Linked DNA regions of Endozoicomonas gorgoniicola. The protein of the gene in region 3 interacts with the protein of the main gene of each other region in a pairwise test. Links are inferred from orthologs where the notes say so. Each region holds a gene or a part of one and is shown on either strand. Other genes may lie near its edges.

Region 1 (8,658 bases), 1.1 Mb from region 3 along the record:
ATCTGGTGATCCGCATCTACATTAATTTGAGCATTGTAGCTGTATTCGCAGTACCCCTTCTTGCTCATCATCCGGGCATCATGGTCTGCAAAGCTAATCTGTTTCTTGTCGTCTATTGGCTCGTCCGGATTGAGGGCTTTCTCACGCTCTTCCAGTGCTTTTTTAGCAGCCTTAATTTTCTTCAGCCGTTCTTCTTTAAACAGGAGGTCTTCAGGAATACTGTAGCCATTGGTTTCTTTGTAGGCGTCGTCTTCTTCCTGATCGCACTGGCTGGCTTTTTTGATCAGTTCATCAACCTCAGCGCTGAGTTCTGCCTCTTTGGCTTTAAGCCGGCCGTAGCTCATGGCCTTATGCTTTGAACTGTTGGCTTTGAATTTCGAACCATCCAGGCTGATATGCCCAAGCGATGCCAGTTTCAGCTCCATCGCCAGCTTGACGGACTGTTTGAAACAGTCATGAAAAAACGACAGGTTGTTTTTGCGGAAGTCCCCCAGGACCCGAAAGTTTGGGCAATTCATCTGAGAGATGTACATGAATGCCAAGTCCTGCCGACACCGTTTTTCTATTTCACGGGAGCTGAATACACCATGACTGTAGGCGTAGATCAGGATACCTACGATCAGCTTGGGTGGGTAGGCATGCTGTCCAAGGTGATGGTACTGCTTTTCAACTTCCGAGGTATCAATGTTCTGGAAGATGGTCTCATAGATGTAGCAGTCATGATCTTTGGGAAGAAGATCAAAGATGTTGGTTGGAAACAGCAGGTGCTGGTCGAACTCAACAGGGCTATCCTTGAATTTTGGTGGTGGCGACATCAGGCTTCATCAGGGCTGCGTTTTGAACGCTATTATATCAGATAAATCCTATTCTCGGTCAGGCTCCTAGCCTGGTGCATTGCCAGGGCGGATGTGGAAGAAATTGATGAGCTAAATATTCTTCATGCCACCATGCTGGCCATGCAGAGGGCTGTTGCTGGCTTAAGTGTAAAACCTGATCTTGCATTGATTGATGGTAACCGTTGTCCGTCTCTTTCCTGTCGTGCTGAAGCGGTTATCAAGGGTGACGGGAAAGTGCCGGAAATTAGCGCTGCTTCCATCCTTGCCAAAGTAGCAAGGGATCGTGAGATGGCGGAGATGGAAAAACAGTATCCCGGCTATGGTATTGGCGGACATAAAGGTTATCCCACGAAAGTGCATCTGGAAGCACTGAAAAAACTGGGAGCGACGCCTATACATCGTCGTTCATTTAAGCCAGTAAGGGATGCAAGGGAAAATACTCCAACTCTCGCCTGAGGTTTCAGGCTTGAGTTGGTAGCATTTGTTGATTCGTCATTCCTCAGTCTTTGACTCTTGTACAAGAGGGATTTCACTTCTTTTATAAAGCAAATGGTTTTTGGCAGCGACGATAGCTGCAATTATTGGTTTACGAAATTTAATGGCAATACCGACTAATGCCGCCAATTCCGCAGCAGCGATTGAAGTTGTTGTGATAAAGCCATTTTTATAATATTCAATTTGTTCTTGCAGGCTGTGAGTGTAATCTGAATAGATAGTCTGACTCATGACCGGAGAATCTTGCCCGGGCTGGTAATAATGAAGTTGGTTCTTAATGGCTTCGTTAAAATACATTGGGCATAGGTGCTCCATCTCAAAGCTTTTTTGTTCAGGACTGTAATTGTTGCCCTGCTTTGTACCCGCAAGAACCGTCGACAGACTGCCGCTGAATGTTTCTGGTTTGGCTACATACAAAACCTGCTCGCGAACGGCAGATCTTACACCAACAATACCGTGGCTGTCAGTGTATTGTATGTCATTACAGACGCTGTCATTAAAGTCAATGTTTCCTGTGACATCGACAAATATGCCTATGTCCGCTTCGGGGATTTCGGGGATCATAGTGCCTGCAGTCGGTTCAGGTGTGGTAGGGTTTGTCAGAGTGCCGTTTGTGTTAAGAGGGTCGAGATGCATATGGTTCTGAATCAGCAGCTCGCTGGTGTTCAGGAATATGTATGAAAAAGCATACTGAACTTTGAATGTATGCTCTTTATGTGTGCAATGAAAGCTGAGACCGTAGGCGTTTTTAGCAGGAATTGTAAACCGGGAGTTTACGATGTTGATAGAGGTTATAGGTTCCTCTTGGTCGCCGCAGTCCAGGCTGACAGCCCGTTGATGATGTACAGCGGTGACACTCAGGTCGATTGCCTTAACGCTTTTTGCTGATTTGATGTCAATCACGCTGGTAAAAAAAGGGTAGAGTTCTTCATGGGTTATGAGCTGCCGTCCACTGTAATCGTCGCTAAAGCTGACACTATGGAACAGCAGCTCTCCACCAGGCACATCGTATCTGAAGAATGTCCCTGTTTGTTCTTGCTTCATAGTAGGGGGTTGAAGAAAAATAATATTGGCTGGGGGACCCATGCTGTTTGTTGATACAAAGGCGACATTGGCATTATCAATAAACAGTGGAGCTTCCAATTGATATGAGGGGTTAACAAGAAAGAATACAGAACTACTGTTGGCTTTATCTTTGAGTATGTGGGTTACTTTCGAAGAAAATTTGTCAACGCTATATATAACATGAGGTTTGTAGTTCTTGTATTTTTCATCCTGATAGAAATATATACAAGCGTGCCGTAAGTGGTCATCATAACTTGTGAAGTACAGGGATTTACACTGTTCAGGTAGTGGTGGCACTGGGGGGGATACTGGTAATGCAAACCCCGACAGTGAAAACAGGGACAGAAAGCTAAGTAAGATAAATTGGACTGCCCGATATGTCATAGTAAAACCTTATACTTAACAGATTGATACTGAATAATTGATTTACCTGACCATTTCGAATGACAGTTTTTTATTTCAGGTAAAGCCATTAAGACTAACGCGGAGTTGGCTGTTTTAGTCAGTTGGCAGCAGTAGGCTTTTTTATCAAGTAGACGATAACGGATCATAGCAGACCTTAGTGGTTATGCTATGTTATGCGGAACAAGAAAAATCTGATAATCAAATGTAGCACGTTTTTTTTGTCCCCGAATTTTTTCGCAGTCGTGCCGTTCTCAGTCTTCCCTGAATTCGTTTGATGATGCTGTTTCTCGTGCTTTTACAGGACTGGAGAACAGTCCGGCAGAGCTGTTAAACTGTTGTTTTACGGTTTTTGGTTTCCTACCCCCATGTCCGCACGTTTTATACACCTGAGATTGCATACCGAATTTTCCCTGAGTGATGGATTAGTCCGGGTCAAGCCTTTGATCAAGGCGGTTTCGGAAGCAGGTTTTCCTGCCATAGCGGTTACGGATCAGTCGAATCTGTACTCGCTGGTGAAGTTTTATAGCGGTACTCAGGGAGCGGGTCTTAAGCCCATCAGTGGCGCAGATCTGTGGGTTTCCCACAGTGATCCGGATCTGGAACCGGTTCGGATGGTGCTGCTGTCTATGAATGAAAATGGTTATCGCAACCTGACCGAGCTGATTTCCCAGTCCTTTCTTGAGAACCAGGTGCATGGCAGGGCTATCGTCAAACGCGAGTGGATCAGGGAGAAGTCTGAGGGGTTGATTGCCCTGTCTGGAGCTAAAGACGGTGATGTGGGACAGGCGATTGTCAACGGTAATCTGCCTCTGGCGGAACAGTTGACCCGGGAATGGATGGACGTGTTTCCGGATCGCTATTACCTGGAGCTGCACCGAACCAATCGAACGGGTGATGAGGAGTGTGTACACGGTTCAGTGGCGCTGGCAGCCAAACTGGGCTGTCCGGTAGTCGCGACCAATGATGTCATGTTTCTGACCCGTGAAGAGTTTGAGGCTCACGAGTCCAGGGTGTGCATTGGCGAGAGTATGACGCTGGACGATCCTCGTCGTATAAAACGGTACAGTGAGGAGCAGTATCTCAAGTCGGAAGACGAGATGATTGAGCTGTTCTCGGACATTCCTGAAGCTATTGAGAATACCGTCGAAATAGCCCGGCGCTGTTCGGTTTATGTACATCTGGGTGAATACTTCCTGCCGGAGTTTCCAGTGCCGGAAGGCATGACCATGGATGAATACTTTCGCAAGTTTTCCCATGATGGCCTGACCGAGCGACTTCGGTTTATTTTGCAACCGGATGACCCGGAGTACACAGAAAAAGAAAAAATTTACCGGGATCGTCTCGATTTTGAGCTGGACATTATTCTGCAGATGGGTTTTCCCGGCTACTTCCTGATCGTAATGGACTTTATCCAGTGGTCCAAGAAAAACGGTATTCCGGTAGGCCCCGGGCGGGGTTCCGGTGCCGGCTCCCTGGTGGCTTATGCTCAGAAAATTACCGACCTTGATCCGATTCAGTATGATCTGCTGTTCGAACGGTTTCTGAACCCGGAACGTGTTTCCATGCCTGACTTTGACGTCGACTTCTGCATGGACGGACGAGACAAGGTGATTGATTACGTTGCCCGGACCTACGGGCGCAATGCGGTTTCCCAGATCATTACCTTTGGTACCATGGCTGCCAAGGCGGTAGTGCGTGATGTGGCAAGGGTTCAGGGCAAGTCCTTTGGTCTGGCTGACAAACTGTCCAAGCTGATTCCCTTTGAAGTCGGCATGACCCTGAACAAGGCCTTTGAGCAGGAAGGCATGCTACGTGACTTTCTGGAGGGGGATGAGCAGGCCCGGGAAATCTGGGAGATGGCGCTGAAGCTGGAGGGTGTTACCCGGAACGTAGGTAAACACGCGGGTGGTGTGGTTATCGCGCCGACCAAACTGACTGACTTTGCCCCCCTGTATTGTGACGAACACGGTCAGGGTGTAGTGACCCAGTTCGACAAGAACGATGTGGAATCAGCAGGTCTGGTCAAGTTCGACTTTCTGGGGCTGCGAACCCTGACCATCATCGACTGGGCGCTGAAAATGATTAACCCCCGTCGTCAGCAACGGGGTGAAGAGCCGCTGGATATTATGCAAATCGATCTGGAAGACAAGACTTCCTACGATATGCTCAAGCGCGCTGAAACCACCGCAGTATTCCAGCTTGAATCCCGTGGTATGAAGGATCTGATTAAACGACTTCTGCCTGACTGTTTCGAAGATATTATTGCACTGGTGGCGCTGTTCCGCCCCGGGCCTTTGCAGTCGGGCATGGTGGATAACTTCATTAACCGTAAGCATGGTCGTGAAGAGTTGTCGTTCCCCGATGCCCAGTACCAGCACGAATCGCTGCAACCGATTCTGCAGCCCACCTACGGCATTATTCTCTATCAGGAGCAGGTGATGCAGATCGCCCAGGTACTGGCAGGTTATACCCTCGGTGGTGCAGACATGTTGCGCCGGGCGATGGGTAAGAAAAAGCCGGAAGAGATGGCCAAGCAGCGTTCCATCTTCGAGGAAGGGGCGATTCAGCAGGGGGTTGATGGTGAGCTGGCCATGAAAATCTTCGACCTGGTGGAGAAATTCGCCGGTTATGGTTTTAACAAATCCCACTCGGCGGCTTATGCGCTGGTGTCCTATCAGACCCTGTGGCTGAAGGCTCATTACCCTGCAGAATTTATGGCGGCGGTCATGAGTTCTGATATGCAGAACACCGACAAGGTCGTGACCTTTATAGAAGAGTGTCGAGATATAGGGCTGACCGTTCTGCCGCCGAACGTGAATAGTGGTGAATATATGTTTGGCGTTAACGACGACGGGCATATTGTCTATGGGCTGGGTGCGATCAAGGGGGTTGGTGAAGGCCCGATTGAAGCCATTGTTGAAGCACGGCAAGAAGGCGGTGACTTTAAAGACCTGTTCGATTTTTGTGAGCGTACAGACGCCAAACGTATTAACAAGCGTGTGCTGGAGGCGCTGATTCGCTCTGGTGCTCTGGACCTGATGGGGCCAAAACCCGGAACGAAAAAAGCGCTGAATTTTAACCGGGCTGTACTGGAAGCCAGTCAGGCGGAGGCGATTAAGGCGGCTGATCAGGCGGCAAAGAGTTTTGATTCCGGTCATAGCGACTTGTTTGGTGCATTAGTGCCAGCCGGTGAAGAGAATGTGTACGACAGTTATCAGTCCGTGTCTGAGTGGACTGACAAGAGTCGCCTGAGTGGTGAAAAGGATACCCTTGGGCTGTACCTGACCGGTCACCCGATTGATGAATACGAGCATGAAATAAAGCACTTTATCCGTAACCGGATAAAAGACCTGCAGCCAGCCCGTGGGGATACTCAGAATATTGCCGGTTTGGTCGTGGCCATGCGGGTCATGAAGAACAAGCGTGGCGACAAGATGTGCTTTATCACCCTGGATGATCGTACTGGTCGAATAGAGGTGTCTATTTTTGCCGATGTCTTTGAGCAGTTTCATGAATTGCTCAAGATGGACGCTGTGATTGTGGTCGAAGGCGAAGTCACTCACGATGACTATTCCGGCAGCCTGAAGGTGAGAACCAGAAAAATACTGAATATTGTGGATGCCCGTAGCCATTATGCGCGTCAGATTGTTTTGCAACTGAGCGCCGGGCAGATGGATCGTGGTTTTAATCAGCGCCTTTCCGGTCTGTTGCAGCAGCATCCGGGTCGTTTGCCGGTACAGATTGACTATAGCCGTGAAGATGCGTCTGCCAGCCTGGTTCTGGGTGAAAAGTGGAATGTTAGTCCAAGTGATGATCTGGTTCTCAATCTTCGTCAGTGGCTGGGTAAAGGTGCAGCAAAAATCGAATATCGTTAGGCTGAATTTTCTGGATGACCCTGAAGTTGCGAACCAGGACTTCAGGGGGTAGAAAACTTTTTCAGTTGATAGTTACTGTGAAAATGCAGCTCTCCCAGGTTGTGCAGCTCTGCGGAGTGAAACGCCTGAGCTTACGAAGAATTACGCTTTTTAACTCGACTTTTCAGTGTTGTTTACGTATTTTTTGCAGTAGTTATTATTGGCGATAAACGCCTGTTGCCATGACAGCCTGCAATAAGTGGATTTCATGAACCCGAATTATCTGGAATTTGAACAGCCGATCGCTGAATTAGAAGCGAAAATCGAAGAGCTGCGCCTGGTCAGCAGTGATGCGGAGCTGAATATTACCGAAGAAATCAGCAATCTGCAGGAGAAGTGTAATACCCTGACCCGGCAGATTTTTTCTGACCTGACCTCCTGGCAGGTAGCTCAGCTGGCGCGTCACCCCCGTCGCCCTTATACGCTGGATTATGTTAAGCATCTGTTTACCGAGTTTGATGAGCTGCACGGTGACCGGCACTTTGCTGATGATCCGTCCATTGTGGGTGGAATGGCTCGCTTTAACGGCCGCCCGGTGATGGTGATTGGTCATCAGAAGGGCAGGGAAATTGAAGAAAAGGTTCGCCGTAATTTTGGTATGCCCAAGCCTGAGGGCTATCGCAAAGCCTGCCGTCTGATGGAAATGGCAGAGCGGTTTGATATGCCGATCCTGACATTTATTGATACACCGGGTGCTTATCCGGGCATTGGTGCGGAAGAGCGTGGCCAGAGTGAAGCCATTGCCTATAATCTGGCGGTAATGTCCCGCCTGAAGGTGCCGGTTATCTCGACAGTGATTGGAGAAGGTGGTTCTGGTGGGGCGCTGGCTATTGGTGTCTGTGACTCGCTGGTGATGATGGGGTATTCCACCTATTCCGTTATTTCGCCTGAAGGTTGTGCCTCGATTCTCTGGAAAAAGGCAGAATATGCCTCTGTAGCGGCTGAAGCCATGGGCGTTACCGCAGAGCGTCTGCAAGAGCTGGGTCTGGTGGATCATCTGGTGCCTGAGCCGCTGGGTGGCGCTCATCGCAGTCAGGATGTTGCAGCAGCCAGTCTCGGCGCGGTATTGAATGTTGAGCTGGATCGCCTGTGCAAGCTGGATATCGATACCCTGCTGGATCAGCGTTACAAGCGCATCAGGGACTATGGTTCTGTTTGATGTCCCTGTCTTTTGAATCGTCTTTGGAACAGACGCTTTCGCCGTTGGTTGAAAGCGTCTGTGCTGCACTTGAACAGTTTACCGAATTTCCTTCGCCGGTTCCTTTCGTTGTGGCTCTGAGTGGTGGTGTGGACTCAACGGTTTTGCTCCATGCTCTGGTGCAGTTGCGCCATGCCGGTCTGGTTTCTTCTCTATCAGCCATCCATGTTCACCATGGGCTGAGTGTCAATGCGGACAGTTGGGCAGAATACTGCCAGAACCTTTGCCAGCAATGGCAGGTTCCGCTGGATGTCCGGCGAGTCGATGTGAATGAGGCGCTGGGCGATGGCATCGAGCAGGCTGCCCGATCCATGCGCTATCAGGTGTTTGAGCAACTGCTGCCCGAACAGGGCTGCCTGTTGCAGGGACATCATCAGGATGATCAGGCGGAGACACTGCTGTTCAGGTTGTTTCGTGGTTCCGGGTTGGACGGGCTGGCAGGGATTCCTGCGCAGCGGTCTCTGGGGCAGAGAGTGCAGAGAGGGCAGAGAGGACAGAGAGGACGTAGGCAGGTGGTCAGGCCGCTGTTATCCGTGTCCAGGGCATCTATTGAAGCTTATGCGAAAGATCATCAACTCCAGCCTGTCGAAGATGAATCAAACACGGATCAGCGATTTGCCCGCAACTATCTGCGACAGAACCTGATTCCACAAATTGAGCAGCGCTGGCCGGGTGTCTCTGAACGTCTGGCTGTTCTGTCCGGCGAAGTGGTGGAGAGTCAGCAATGGCTGCAACAGGCTGTGGA
Region 2 (7,541 bases), 3.6 Mb from region 3 along the record:
ACTCGTGCTATGACTCGTGCTATGACTCTTGCTATAAAGTGTGCTAGCCGATTTTCGAGGCTTTCAGTAACCGCTTTAAGTCTTTAAGCAGATCTCCCCCATACTGCGCAGACTCATACCCCATCATGACATTGCCAAGAGGGTCCACAATAAAATAACGCCCTGTTGGCCACTCCCTGAGGTCAAGCTCCTTCAGTAAAACGGCCTTATTGGCTTTAAGCCAGATAATATCGGGATGCTCCTGCTGAAAATTGTGACTCAAAGACAGATCTTCATCCGCTATAAACGTTCTCACAACCCTGTCTGTTTCCTTGCCAAGCGCAATGTGTGCCTGCCGGGTCTGGTACATAGCCTCCTGACAGGATTCAGACAAACAATCTTTACTCCCCAATACTAAAATTGCCCAGCGTCCATCAAGATTTGCTTCAGAAAATGCCTGATCTCCCTGTATCAGGTTCAGTTGTGAGAGCGGTTTAGGCGGCAGGATCAGCTGACCTTTATTGGTTTTACCTTCAGGAATAAAGACACCTGTGAAGTACATCAGGTAAGAAAGACAGATGGCAAAGGCGGGAATTGCAAAAATCAGTAGCATCTGCAACCGACCTTTTGCTCTGCCTGGCTGGCTGTTCGGCTTTCTTTTGTTGCTTGTGTCTCTACGGTTATATTTGGCTTCCTGCATGCTGATGTTTCCTGAATTTAATCATTTGCCAAAGATAAAGTCCGAGCAGCACCAGCGCCATGGTGAACCACTGAAATGAGTAACCAAGGTGCTTGCCGGATGTCGTTTTCATCGTGACCGGACGAACCTGTAAAGCCCCCGGCTGCTGATCATCCAGAACCAACAACATAGATGGGATTTCAAGGTTTAATGCTGTTTTTATTTTTTGGAAGTCCAGCGTCTGGATGCGCTTGGGCCATGATTCGGCCCAGATATCTTCACCCAGAGTGAAGGCTTTTCCCAGAGGTCTATAAAGCATTCCCATTAGTTCAACTACAGTTTCAGGCGTTTTAACGTCGGGCAATACCATTCTGGATTCACTGCCCAGCCAACCCCGGTTAACCAGCAGCGACTGTCCGTCAGTTGTCGTAAAAGGCATAATCAGCTCATACCCTGCCAGTCCGGCATAGACCTGATTGTCACGTAAAAAATAGCGGGAAGCGTCAAACCGTCCCTGTACTTTAACAGGGAGATACATGGGATCAGGAAAGCGTTTTACGTCTGAGTAAAACAGGGGAGGCATCGCCACGCGCTCAGCCAGCATCTGTTCAAGTTCCAGCTTTTGCTCATAGCGGGAAAACTGCCATAGCCCAAGGGATATCAGCAAGGGCAGCAACAGCATCACCAACAGCGACAGCTTGATTCTATACTTCAACATCTGGTGCTCAATCCAGTTCCACTGTTATGCTTTTTTCTTAGCCTCTTACGAGGCTCTTAAAGCTTTCGTACAAGAACTCGTTCAGCTCTAATTTAAGCAATGGAAGTCTGGTATGTGGTTAAAAATTATTATTCTTATTCTTTTCTTCGCCGTACTCGTCTGCCTGGCTCGGGGACTTTACTACCTTATCACTGACCGAAGCGGATCAGCCAGGCTTGTTAACTCCCTGACGGTACGTATCACCCTGACTGCTCTGATCATGCTGATCATTGTGTTGGCATGGCTGCACGGTGATATTCACAGCAATGCCCCCTGGTTATACCGGTAAACTCATCGTATCAATAGCTATGTTTATCACAGCAGATAGACAAAGATAAACAGCCCGATCCAGACAACATCCACAAAGTGCCAGTACCAGCAGGCTGCCTCAAAGGCAAAGTGCTTTTCAGGCTCAAAATGACCTTTGAGAATTCTGAAAAACATAACGGTCAGCATCAGCGCCCCAAGGGTTACATGCGCCCCGTGGAATCCCGTCAGAATAAAGAAGGTGGAACCATAAATACCCGCACTGAGGGTTAATCCCAGCTCGTTATATGCCTCAATGTATTCTTCCGCCTGAAAGAACAAAAACGCAAAACCGAGTATCAGGGTGGCCAACAGCCATATTTTAACTTTGGTACGCTCATCTTTACGCAAGGCGTGATGGGCAATGGTCAGAGTAATGCTGGAAGTCACCAGCAGCAGCGTGTTCAGAAGCGGAAGATGAAAAGGGTCTACAATCGCGCCAGGACCAGGAAAGGTTTCATTATCCGGTGTTTTCATCAAAGGCCATTCGGCGGTAAATTCCGGCCATAACAGCTGATTCGTCATCTCCCCATGCCCTTCACCACCCAGCCAGGGAATTGCGAACATTCGAATGTAAAACAACGCACCGAAAAAAGCGAAGAAGAACATGACTTCCGAGAAAATAAACCAGCTCATCCCCCAACGAAAACTCCGGTCCATCTGAGGGCTGTAGAGACCGGCATGAGACTCACTGATCACATTGCCAAACCAGCCAAACAGCATATAAGCCATAATCAGCGCACCACCAAACAACACGTAGTGTGCATTAGAATCTTTCACACCGGCAGACATATCGTTCATCATCATGCCTGCACCCGCAAGCGTCAGAAACATGCCGACAGAGGCTATGATTGGCCACTTGCTCTGTGCCGGAACGTAATAGCTACCTTCGTCAGCCATTAAACTCTCCTCAAGACTTCAGCGTCCTTTCCCCCATGGTCGTCACATCAAACAGAGTGTACGACAGGGTTAGTTTGGTGATATGCCGGGGTAATTCCTGATCCACAATAATTCTCAGCGGCATGACTTTTTCTTCACCTGCATCAAGGGTCTGGGTGGTAAAGCAGAAACATTCCACCTTGTGCAGATAATTGGTGGCCTGAAATGGCGTTACACTGGGTATTGCCTGGCCGATCATTCTTTTACTGGTCGGGTTACGAGCGAAAAAGCTGAGTTCTCCTACCTGGCCCGGATGCACTTCGACTTCAGAAATATTCGGATGAAAGTCCCAGCTCATCCCTGCATTTTTCGTTGCCACAAACTGCACTTTGATAATGCGACTGGTGTCCATCACCGCTTTGCCGGTATAAGGGTTCGGGTCCGTCTTGCCATTCAACCCTGTGACTTTGCAGAAAACGTCGTAGATCGGAACCATGGCAAAGCCAAAACCAAACATACCACCCGCAACCAGTCCAGTGCGCAGCATGGTTCGTTTTGACAGATCGACGACTTTTTCTTCCTTGGTTTTATCCTTCTCAGTCATATGGCAACCCTTGCCTTACTTCACATCAGGAGGTGTCGTAAAGGTGTGGTAGGGTGCCGGGGAGGGCAGACTCCACTCCAGACCTTCAGCGCTTTCCCAGACCTGAGCTTCCGCTTTTTTACCTCCACGGATGCACTTGAGAACAATGAACAGAAACAACAGCTGTGTGGTCCCAAACAAAAAACCACCCAGGCTGGCAATCTGATTAAAGTCGGCAAATTGCAGGGCGTAGTCAGGAATTCGTCTGGGCATGCCGGCCAGACCAACAAAGTGCATTGGGAAAAATGTCAGGTTCATGCCAATAAACGACAACCAGAAGTGCGTTTTTGCCAGCGTTTCGTCGTACATGTGACCGGTCCACTTGGGAAGCCAGTAATACGTAGCGGCAAAGATGGCGAAAATAGCACCGGGCACCAGAACATAGTGGAAGTGTGCCACCACAAAGTAAGTATCATGGTATTGGAAATCGGCCGGTGCAATGGACAGCATCAGCCCGGAGAAACCACCGATGGTGAACAACACCACAAAAGCAATGGCAAACAGCATGGGCGTTTCAAAGGTCATGGCACCACGAAACATAGTGGTTACCCAGTTGAAAACCTTCACGCCTGTTGGCACAGCAATCAGCATGGTGGCATACATAAAGAACAGTTCACCCACCAGCGGAATCCCCACTGTGAACATGTGATGCGCCCAGACAATAAACGACAGGAATGCAATGCTACTGGTGGCGTAGACCATTGACGTGTAACCAAACAGCGGCTTGCGGGCAAAGGTAGGGATGATTGCAGACACGATACCAAACGACGGCAGTATCATGATGTACACTTCCGGATGTCCGAAGAACCAGAAGATATGCTGAAACAGTACCGGGTCACCACCGCCGCCGGCATTAAAGAAGCTGGTGCCAAAATGTATATCCATTAGCATCATGGTCACAGCACCTGCCAACACGGGCATCACTGCTATCAGAAGGTAGGCAGTGATCAGCCAGGTCCAGACAAACAGAGGCATTTTCATCATGGTCATACCGGGAGCCCGCAGATTGAGAATGGTGGCGATGATGTTGATCGCTCCCATAATCGACGAGATACCCAGCATGTGAATAGCAAAGATAAAAAAGGTGGTTGATGGAGGAGAGTAATCCGTGGACAGCGGCGCATAGAAAGTCCAGCCAAAGTTAGGGCCGCCACCTTCCATAAACAGAGTACTGACCAGCATCAGGGCAGCAAACGGCAGAATCCAGAAACTCCAGTTATTCATTCTTGGCAACGCCATATCAGGCGCACCAATCATCATCGGAATCATCCAGTTCGCCAGCCCGACAAAAGCAGGCATAACCGCACCAAACACCATGATCAGCCCGTGCATGGTGGTCATCTGGTTAAAAAATGCCGGCTCGACTATCTGCAATCCTGGCTGAAACAGTTCTGCCCGGATAACCATTGCCATGGCGCCCCCCGTCAGAAACATGATGAAACTGAACCACAAATACATCGAGCCAATATCTTTGTGGTTGGTGGTCAGCACCCAGCGCATTAAGCCTTTTGCCGGACCGTGGTGGTGATCGTCGTGATGTTCAAGTGTCTGTTCGGTCATGATGGCGTCCTCACGGCGATGCTTGCTTATCAAGAGCAGCTTGCTGCTGGCTTGCTGCGGGTTTGGCGCTGTCGTCTGGTTTCAGCTCTCCTGTCTTCTTGTACTCAAGAATCTGTTTTGGAGTGACAATCTGACCGGTGTTATTGCCCCAGGCGTTTCGCTCATAAGTAATAACGGCGGCCAGCTCGGCTTCATTCAGCTGGTTGGCAAATGCCTGCATAGCTGACCCTTTTTTGCCGTTCATAACGATATCAACATGGCCTTCAAGCCCATCAGCCTTAACCGTCATATCGGCTCCTTTTAATGCCGGGAACAATGGAGGCATTCCCTCTCCGCCCACCTGATGACAGGCTGCGCAGATTTTTTCGTAAGTGGTTTTGCCCAGCTTCATCAACTTATCCATGTCCCAGTTTTCCTGAGTTAACTGTCTGACCTTTTCTGCTTCCTGTCTTTTTTCCACAAGCCAGGCATTAAAGTCCTCGGGGGTTCTGGCATCCACGACAATGGGCATATAGCCGTGATTCTTACCGCACAGTTCGGCGCATTGCCCACGGTAAATGCCGGGCCTTTCAATTTTGGTCCAGGCTTCGTTAATAAATCCGGGAATAGCGTCGCGCTTAACGGCAAAAGCCGGAACCCACCAGGAATGGATAACGTCTGCGGCGGTAACAAGAAAACGAACCTTTTGACCAACGGGCAATACCAGTGGTTCATCCACTTCCAGCAGGTAGTTATTTTCTTTGTTGCGGACGTTGTAAATCTGTTCTTGCGGCGTCGACAGATTACTAAAGAATGAAACGCCTTCTCCCAGATATTCGTACTGCCACTTCCACTGGTAGCCCGTGATTTTAATATCCACTTCGGCTTCATCAGTGTTGTAAATGTCTATGAGGGTTCTGGTGGCAGGAATAGCCATTAAAACCAGAATGAGGAATGGAATCGTGGTCCAGGCAATTTCAACCAGCGTGCTTTCGTGAAAATGCTGCGGCTTAACGCCACGGGACTTCCGGTGCATGATGATTGAATAAAACATGACACCAAACACCAGTACGCCAATAACGACACAAATGATGAAAATGGTCATGTGAAGACCGTAGATGGAACGGCTGATAGCCGTCACCCCCTCAGTCATGTTGACCTGCCAGTCCGCCATCAGGCGTACGGGCAACAAGCTACCAAGAAAACCGGCAGCAAGAAGAAAAAGTGCTCGCATGTGCTGCATCATTCCCTTACATCCCCTGACGATCCGCACTCGGTCTCAGAAAGTTGAGGCGGAAACTTCTTATTATTATTGAGCAGACCCAGAGCCCTGCATTCAGAGGTGTGAATCAGTCAAAAAACGTCATGAACTGATTCTGTTATTGTCCTTTTCGACCTATCCTGGTCATTAGAGCATCTTGCTTGAAAAACGCTTTCCCCACACACCAACCAGCGGAATTCAAAACCGTGGTAAAGGGTAAATTTCTATGCAAGAGCGACCATTTATCAAAACGCCTTCACAATTAGAAGACAAGGTCACACTACCTGGACACTGCAAATTAACTACACCCTAGTTAGCTGCTTATAAGCTACCAAGACATTAGTGCCTGAGTACCCGGGTAAAACAGGTGTCAATCTGTACCCCGGCTTGCTAAACCCAAATCGCAGGAACACCCTGCAATACATACCCCTAGGATCTGACAATAATGATCCAAAGAGTATAGTCCCAGAACTCCATTAAACAACATGGATAAAAAAAAGGAAATTATTCCAGCACATTTTCTCCTGATCACCACAATGAAGAAAGAAAATTTTCATGGTAAAAACCAGACTGAAAGCAAACGACAAAGGACGTTCAATGCCCTGTAATAATGACATTTCAATTCCTTCATACACACTTGTCAGAAATCACCATGCCAGTCAAAAACGATCTGGAACTCATTATTAACAAAGTCACAACGACAAGAAATCCATTGCATTCATTTCTTGTTTTTTTCAGGAGAAATTTCCTCAGGCCACTTTAGTGAAAAGCAATGAAGATATGAACAATTTCAGCATATTTTGTGTGTCATTTTTTTGACTGCACAACTGCTTCGAAAAACATGAAATAGCTTATAAAACAAGGCATTTTTTTATTTTATTTTTTGATTCTAAAATTAATATTTTTTATGAAAAAGGGATATTTAAAATTGCTTGTGCTGAGTCTGTCTGTATGGTCAATTATCTCATCATCAGTCAGTATCAGCCACTGTTAATGGAGGCACAAATGGACGTGCAGGCGATCAGCGATCTTATCGATCACGCAAGAGAGCACGAAGCACAGAGCATGCATTTAAGTTCACTGGTGAAAAAGCAGCTCAACCAGCTGCACCACACCATAGAACTACCTGAAAAAAACGCATGCGAAACTCTGCTGAAGTTCGTAGCTGAATACATAGACCATGTTCCCGACTTTCTGAGAACGCTTGAAAAAGCCTCTGAAGAACTGGGAATTGAAAGCTTTATCTATCCGTTCCTGGATATCATCAATGAAAACTTTATGGCTCCTGTCCTTCAGTCACGATCAGACATTGATATGTATGAGCTACTGGAAAAATCCTATTTTGCCCACCGGTTGATTGAAGAAGTCAATGATACCTGGCTGGCAAAAACCGGCAGCACTCTGATCCCCATGAATATGACCTGGCCCAACCTGATCATCCACGCCATTCTGGGAGAAAAGTTTGGCAATGAACTGGATTCAATTGTGGCGCAGACAG
Region 3 (7,609 bases):
AATGGATACAGGAATGGCAAGGTTCCAGAGTTTGCGGAAAAAGGCTTTGTTTTCAGCCGAATGCGATGTGAGTGCCTGAATCATGCAGATCCTTTGCAGGTTTGCCCTGAGCGATATAAATAGCGTTATTGGTTGTTGTATTTCAGCAATGAATCCGTAGGGCAGAATGCACACGGACATGGGTTGTCGGCAGGTATTATAAGAACTGGAGATGAATTTACAATCTGGTTGCTTGCCGCAAAATAAACGGTGTTATCCGTAGTTGGGTCGCCTGATGTGGACATCGAATCAGGGGTTATCGAGAAGCTGCGCTGGTATCATCCGGGGGGCAATGAGTGGGTTTTGAGGGTTAAAGGTGTCGAAAAAGGGGTCACCGGGATCGAAGGGAAAGCGCCCCTTTTTCGACGTGAACGACAGTTTGCATGGACTCTAATACCTCTTTGTTCCTGTTTCTGGTATCAATGCTCTCTGCATAACGCAGTGACCGCAGTCCGTTGCAAGCCAGGTTGCAAGGTTTAGCCTGGTTATCCGGTCCTGGATAATCGCCTGACGTTCACAAAATAAGACCGGGAGGCTGAAATAAAGTTGCAGCAATAGTCGGAGTCAGTGCGCTTTGTTAGGAATGCTGACATTTTTTTGCTGTCCTGTTAGTCAAACTGTGCATTTTATTCATTTCGTTGGAAATCCCGGTGGTTATATTCTCGGGAGTTGTTTGATGGCTGAACTATACTGCCTCCGGTTTTAAACGGGATGAATCCGAAATGATAATTAATAAGCGGTTGATGAAGTGGTGTTATTTCATATTGCCTTTGTTTATTGGATTTGTGATGGCAGCAGAAGCCGGCTCTTCCGGTTATTATGACACTGAAATCCAGATAGCAAAGTCACCTTATGAACTTACCAGAAAAATAAATCAACACCTCACACCCGATAGCCACAGACTCATTGAGATCGATACAGGTCAAAAGCAGATTTATTATTCTGGCTCAGGTTCTCTGGTTTTGAACAGACCTCTTAAACTTAATGCAGCAGAAGCCGGAATGCTGAAAACCGTTATCAGAACGAACGGACAAAGGCTGGATAGTACACTGATTCCGGCTGGACAGTTTTTGGGGAGCGGGCAATTTACCGGGTTTGAAGTACAGCTTTTCACAAATAAACAGTTGTTGCCTGCTGAGATCTTTCCCTTGCAGACTTCTCCCGGTTTAACGTTTTCTGTCAGACCGGGGTTTGAATACCCGTTTCTGATTATTGTGTCTGAAAAGGCAGTTAATCTGAGACACCTCCGGGTGGATGCCTCCAACCTGCCACCAACCCACGGGGGATGTTATCTGCCCGGCGTAAATTCTTATCCCGAAGGTTTTGAGGCAGTTCCGAAGTTGCTTAATCTCCAGAGCCCTCTGTGCCTGGTTTATAACAGAAGCGGCTTGCTGGCAAATGGCAAAGTACCAATGCTGGAGGCAGTAAAAGGAGGGCGACCTAGCAGGAGAATGATTAATCAGGCAAACAATCAAAAAAAAGAGGAAGGGGCTGTAGGTGGGGCTGGCAATGAACCGCCACCACCCCCTCCGGGCGGTAGCTCTGGTGCCACTGGTGGTGACGGGGGAGGAGGTGATGACCGCCCCTATAAAAAAGATTCTAAGCGGGATGATGCAAAAGACATTGACGATGAAGATGAAGATGAAGATGAAAAAGTTAAGGGACGTAAAAAAAATAAAAAAGGAAGGCGGGTGACAGCTGATCTCCAAAAATTGGAGGCTACTTTCTCTCATCTGAATAAGAACCTTCAAAGAACGTATAGAAAAGGTGACTCAAAAAGGCGGATCAGGGGTTTTAAAAATAGGGACACAGTTGATATTAACAGACAGCTGGCAAAGGCTACCGATGAGCAGTGGGATACCATTGTCCGAATGGAAGGTTTTGCTAACTGTCAGCAAGCCTTTGAATTATTTGTGCCAGAAAAATTTTCAGAGCAATTTGGCGGTAAGAGCTCAAAAAAACCTTCTCCGGATGAGCCGGAAGACTCTGAAGAAAGTACCGATGAAGGTGCTGTCATTCCATAAACTTAACGTAACAGTCACGGAGTAATGAATGTGAAGATACACAGGTTCTCAACAACACTCATCTTTTTTTCGCTGTTTATTTCATTTCTGACTGTTTTGCCAGCGCACGGACAAGGCGATGAATACGAAATGCAGCCCATAAAAAACGAAGAAGAAGGGGGGTGTCCTGAGAATCCGGGTGGTGATAACACACAGAGCAACGTAGTCAGAAACCGCTATCTGTATTGGCTTACCTTTTCTGTCCCCCATAGAGGTCGCACACAAACCACAGAAAGAGACGTCACTGTTCTTATAGAACTCCCGGAGCAAGAGCCTGAAGGGATTACAGACATCACCGGTCAGCCCTCTTGCTCCCATCATGTAACGCGGGATGAGTCTCTCTATTCACCCAGACAAATGGCTGTTACTTACCAGCCTTCAGGGGCTTGTACGACGGCGATTGCCCGGACTTATACAGGTTATCAACTGGAGCGAGCCTCTGAGAGCCGATGGCATCCGGCACCGATACAACTGAGTCGGGAGTCTATAGAAATATTTATCATGGTGGCTCGCTCATTAAGGGAGCATGTACACAGTCTGATCGGGCAAAGAAACTGGGTACAGGAATTAGCCCGGTACACATACCGCCTGGGGGATTGCCGAAGAGGTCATTGTGACTGCCTTTTTAGTAGCTTCTCAATTGGAGGTATGGGTGGAGTGTTGTGTGGCATTGGATACAGGCTTAACCTTATACACGGTGCTTTGGGGTGGTTAACCTGGTCGTCTTTTCCTCCACTGGGCTGCATGCTGGGCTGTTTAGGGGCCAGATGTGGGCGATGGTGTGAGTCAAGGACGGCGAGGCTTGCTATCACCATCAGACATCAATCACCGACTACCGGCAGTCGTCCAGAAAGCGGTGTTGATGTCGATACTCAGAGTCGACTCAGGAGAGTCATTTCCAGTATATACAGAATCGGTTCATGGCCTTTTCTTATTTCACTTGATTCAACATCTTCTGATGAGGGTCAAGACATACAGACGGTACTGGTGGTTGAAATAACAACGCCAGAGAACACCACCCATTCTATCTTTGATTTGAGGAGATATTACGATTTGTCAGAAATCGGAAGCTCTGATTTTTCGGTATTTTTTGACACGGGTGATGATATTGGCAGGATTAACCCCGGCTACTTCCAACCAAGCGGCTACTACCAACCAATCAGGTTAGAAGATTCGGACGATTCAGATGAACCTCGCGGATCAAACCAGCCTCGCGGATCAAACCAGCCACGCGGATCAGACGAGCCACGCGGATCAAACGAGCCATGTGGATCAAACGAGTCATGCGGATCAAACGAGTCATGCGGATCAAATGAATTCAGCGAATGAAGGGAGCTTCAGCAAAACGTCTCCCTGATTCGCAGATACTGATCATTCCACCTGTGAACATGCATCTTTGATAAGGACGGAAGCGGGGAACGCGGCAGGGTTCCCCGGTAATAAAAGACAATGAATCAGGACAGGGCATCCTGAAGTCGATCCAGAGCAGCCTCCAGAGCCATTTCGCTGGTGGCATAGGACAGGCGCATACAGCCTTCAGCACCGAACGCAGAACCCGGCACCAGTGCAACACCTTTCTCCAGCAGCATTTCTGCCAGATCCGTATCTTTTTTGATATCGAGGTTCTTCATGGCTTCACTGAAATCCGGGAAAGCATAGAATGTGCCGTCGCTTTCAATAGCGGTCACACCGGGCAGTTCGTTCAGGCGGCCAACGACATAGTCATGGCGTTTTTTGAAGGCAGTCAGCATGACCTTTACACAATCCTGAGGACCGTCCAGGGCTTCCGTTGCTGCAGCCTGGGCGATAGAGCATGGATTGGAGGTGCTTTGAGACTGAATCTTTTTCATGTTTTTTATCAGCCAGGCGGGGCCGCCACAGTAGCCGATACGCCAGCCGGTCATGGAGTAAGCCTTGGACACGCCGTTCAGTACAATGGTCCTGTCGTACAGATCAGGGCATGCCATCAGGATGTTGCAGAATGGCTCATCGCTCCAGAGAATGTGTTCGTACATATCGTCAGTAGCGACCAGTACTTCCGGATATTTCCTCAGTACATCGCCAAGGGCTTCCAGCTCCTGACGGGTGTAGGCAGTACCGCTGGGGTTGGACGGGCTGTTTAGCACCACAAGCCGGGTTTTATCGGTAATGGCAGCGTCGAGCTGTTCCGGAGTCAGCTTGAAGCGGTTTTCCAGCGTCGCTTTTACAATAACAGGCTTGCCTTCTGCAATGGTCACCATGTCAGGGTAAGACACCCAGTATGGAGCAGGAATAACTACCTCGTCGCCGGAATTGATCAGTGCCAGCGCAAGGTTGAAGAAACTCTGCTTGCCACCGCAGGAGACCAGAATCTGTTCTGGTGTATAGCTGATATCGTTGTCGCGCTTGAATTTATTGATAATGGCCTGTTTCAGTTCAGGGGTGCCGTCGACTGCGGTGTACTTGGTTTTACCTTCAGCGATAGCTTTCAGGGCAGCGTTTTTAATATGCACAGGTGTGTCAAAGTCAGGCTCGCCGGCACCTAGTCCGATGATGTCCTTGCCGGCTGCTCTTAATTCGGCAGCACGTGCCGTCACCGCAAGAGTAGGGGATGGCTTGACCATTTGAACGCGTTGGGAAGGTTGACCAGTCACGATGTTCCTCGTTTATCGTTCTTTATATCGATGTCGAATGACGTTGTAGCTTTATTATATGGCCTTTATAGCTTCTTATGTGCTACTGACGATACGCATGATACACAACCCGCGCAGGGGATGCTACGGACTTATTAGTTATTAAGTGGTGGTCGTATATCAGCGATTACAGCAGAAGCGGTGGCTATTGACAGCTTAACCCGGGTGGTTAGTTCATAGCCTGTATTCTATATTCCGGTTGTGGTTCCACTTCTGCCGGTTCTCAATATGACTGCTCCATTCAAGTTACTCTGTTTTTTTATCCTGTTTTCCGCGTCGGGAATAACGTTTGCGGGTTCGGCCGGTAACAATGATTCAGACCCTTCTAAAAAATATTTCTTTTTTTGGGCTGTATATAAACAGAGCCCACTTGATGAATATAATAAGAGAACGACCATGTGGCTTTTCCCTCTTGCCAAGAGTACCCGGCAGTTTCTATCAGGCGCTTCATCCTGGTCATCAACCCCGGAGAACAGTCAATATGCATCCCCCCTGAAGTCTTCGACCACAGGTGACTGGCAACGAGCCTTTTGGTGGACGGTGTTGATTGTTAAGGTCACCCTTGAAGATCTTCTTTTTCGTGTACCGGCTACTTTAAACATTGTGGCATCAATAACGGACTCGCGATTTCAGTGGCATGTTGATGGCACTGATAATCTCCATGAACCCACAGCACTGACTGTTGGTGACCATGAAAACAAAAAGATTATTAAAGTTACGAATGTGGGTATGTTTACAGGTGACAATAATTCGAAGTTCGCTAAAGCGAAAATCTGGCATGAGATGAATGCACTACCCGACAGCTATAAGCCTGTAACCAACAATATAATAAAGCTTTATATGTTAAGAGCACTTAGCCCGGATATTTCATAAAAAGAGGCAAGTTCCGCCCAATCACTTGATATAATTGGGTCGACCAAAAAAATGCTTCGGAAGAAGCAAACCGGAACTTGCCATGAACAAATTTACACAAGAACAGCTTCGTTTTCACCCCTCCAACGGAAAAACTATCCGGGCAGACTTCAATGGCGGAGAATTATCCTCTGATTTTGGCGCCCTGATGCTACGTGAAACAATGCTTCACAGCGGTATCATATCCAGGCTGACTGACGGCATTGACGATAAACGTCATCAATCCTACATCGACCACACCCTGCAAGAACTCATTGCCCAAAGAGTTCTGCAAATGGCCTGTGGTTATGAAGATGCAAACGACAGCAACCATCTGCGTAAAGACCCAATCTTTAAGCTTGCCAATGGAAGAAACCCACTGGACGATGATAACCATCTGGCTTCCGCTCCAACGTATACAAGGCTTGGTCAGTCCATGACCAAACGGGATATTTATAATATGACCAAAGCACTGGCTGATCACTTCATCAGCAGTTATGAATACCCGCCATTAGCCATCATTATCGACCTGGATCATACGCCTGCTATCACCCATGGCGGCCAGCAGATGAACCTGTTCAACGCCAAATATCAAGACTACTGTTACTTGCCCTTAATGATCTTTGAGGGGCTCAGCGGCAAGCTGATCACTTCGATCCTGCGTCCTGGAAAAACACCCACAGGCCGAGAGAATGCAGCTATTCTCCAGCGCCTCATTAAGCTGATCCGTACAAGATGGCCGAAAACCCATTTACTGGTTCGTGGGGATAGCCACTTTGCCCAACCAGAGTTAATGCAGGTTGTTCAGGATGACCCTCACTCCGACTACGTGCTGGGAAAAGGCGCAGGACACAAGACGGCCTTGCGACCTAAAGCCAAAGAGTTGCTGGATGAAGCGCGGAAAGCTCTCGACGTTAAAACCGGGCTGGCAAAACTGAACAACATGCCAGAGCCTGAGCGACTCAGGCTCTACGGAGAAACGGACTATCAGGCAAAAAGCTGGAAAGGGCTGGACACCCGGATAATCTATAAGGCAGAGGTCAACCAGAAAGGCGACAATCCCCGCTTTATTGTGACTTCGATGATGGAGGCTTCCCCCGAGGAAATATATGAAGACCTTTATTGTCCCAGAGGGCAGGATGAGAACTTCATTAAGCATCTGAAAAGTGATTTGTCCGGTGATCGCTTGTCAGATCAAGGCTTTCTGGCAAATCACCTGAGAATGTTTTACGCCTGCGCTGCTTATGTTCTTCACTATGAGCTGAGAACCAAGGCACTGAAAGGTACGGAGCTGGAAAAGGCACAGCCATCAACCGTGATCACAAAACTTTGTAAGGTCGCGGTTAAAGTGGTTGAGTATAAAGACCGAATCAAACTTCACTTGCCCCGCAGCTGTCCAATAAAAGGGCTTTTGCAGCATATAACCGAAGTCTTTTATTCAATGCCGCTGCCTCGACCGGGATAGTCAGCTTCATAAACTCAATCAGAATAAAATAGCGACCAACAGAAAGAGTGTTGGGGAATTCTGTTGTCCTGAAAAAGCAGGTGCTGATCAAAAAACATCCGAATTAATGGTGAGTTCGGGTTGTAATACCTTTTTCATGGACAGTAGAGCAACAGACCTCCGAAAAAATCAGAATGGGATGTTTTTTCCGGAACTTGTTGCTCATTTATGAAATATTCGGGTTAGCAGGGGCGGAGGTGGAGGTGGAGGTGGGGACAGGGGCAGAGGCAGAGACAGGGACAGAGATGATCCTGGCTATCATAATCCAATGAAGGAATCTCTGTCAGGTTGTCAAAGCAGCCAGGTTCCAGATACCGAAGATCCCAGAAATATGGCAAGCACCCTGAAGAGAAGGCGTTTGAGTTCTGCCGGAGATCTTCACGAAAGAAAGAGAAATCAGAACAGTCAGAACAGTCAGAGCGGTGCAATGGTTCCCGTGG

The links.
Region 1: the proteins of NX722_RS06300 (region 3) and dnaE interact in binary tests that used the Escherichia coli proteins (3 or more experiments, as listed by UniProt). The link is inferred for Endozoicomonas gorgoniicola from one-to-one orthologs.
Region 2: the proteins of NX722_RS06300 (region 3) and ctaD interact in binary tests that used the Escherichia coli proteins (3 or more experiments, as listed by UniProt). The link is inferred for Endozoicomonas gorgoniicola from one-to-one orthologs.

The regions. Positions count from the first base shown.
Region 1 is NZ_JAPFCC010000001.1:2,504,152-2,512,809, reverse strand. The notes cover bases 2,832-6,876. They hold dnaE (DNA polymerase III subunit alpha), read left to right. Parts: upstream 2,832-3,166; coding sequence 3,167-6,676; downstream 6,677-6,876. Outside these bases: NX722_RS11470 (IS1182 family transposase), read right to left, coding at 1-815; NX722_RS11460 (hypothetical protein), read right to left, coding at 1,329-2,780; accA (acetyl-CoA carboxylase carboxyl transferase subunit alpha), read left to right, coding at 6,924-7,874; tRNA lysidine(34) synthetase TilS, read left to right, coding at 7,874-8,658. UniProt on the Escherichia coli protein: DNA polymerase III is a complex, multichain enzyme responsible for most of the replicative synthesis in bacteria. This DNA polymerase also exhibits 3' to 5' exonuclease activity. The alpha chain is the DNA polymerase catalytic subunit.
Region 2 is NZ_JAPFCC010000001.1:4,982,788-4,990,328, forward strand. The notes cover bases 2,512-5,439. They hold ctaD (cytochrome c oxidase subunit I), read right to left. Parts: upstream 4,804-5,439; coding sequence 3,220-4,803; downstream 2,512-3,219. Other genes in these bases: NX722_RS22330 (cytochrome c oxidase subunit 3), read right to left, coding at 2,512-2,621; NX722_RS22335 (cytochrome c oxidase assembly protein), read right to left, coding at 2,632-3,204; coxB (cytochrome c oxidase subunit II), read right to left, coding at 4,814-5,439. In the rest of the region: NX722_RS22315 (hypothetical protein), read right to left, coding at 44-679; NX722_RS22320 (SURF1 family protein), read right to left, coding at 660-1,376; NX722_RS22325 (DUF2909 domain-containing protein), read left to right, coding at 1,489-1,704; more of NX722_RS22330, read right to left, coding at 1,731-2,511; more of coxB, read right to left, coding at 5,440-6,016; NX722_RS22350 (hypothetical protein), read left to right, coding at 6,995-7,541. UniProt on the Escherichia coli protein: Cytochrome bo(3) ubiquinol oxidase is the terminal enzyme in the aerobic respiratory chain of E.coli that predominates when cells are grown at high aeration.
Region 3 is NZ_JAPFCC010000001.1:1,370,557-1,378,165, forward strand. The notes cover bases 2,632-5,627. They hold NX722_RS06300 (pyridoxal phosphate-dependent aminotransferase), read right to left. Parts: upstream 4,706-5,627; coding sequence 3,557-4,705; downstream 2,632-3,556. Other genes in these bases: NX722_RS06295 (hypothetical protein), read left to right, coding at 2,632-3,431; NX722_RS06305 (hypothetical protein), read left to right, coding at 5,171-5,627. Outside these bases: NX722_RS06285 (MATE family efflux transporter), read right to left, coding at 1-84; NX722_RS06290 (hypothetical protein), read left to right, coding at 1,002-2,063; more of NX722_RS06295, read left to right, coding at 2,094-2,631; more of NX722_RS06305, read left to right, coding at 5,628-5,647; NX722_RS06310 (IS1380 family transposase), read left to right, coding at 5,730-7,130; NX722_RS06315 (hypothetical protein), read left to right, coding at 7,438-7,609. UniProt on the Escherichia coli protein: Shows aminotransferase activity with methionine and histidine as substrates, and to a lesser extent also with phenylalanine.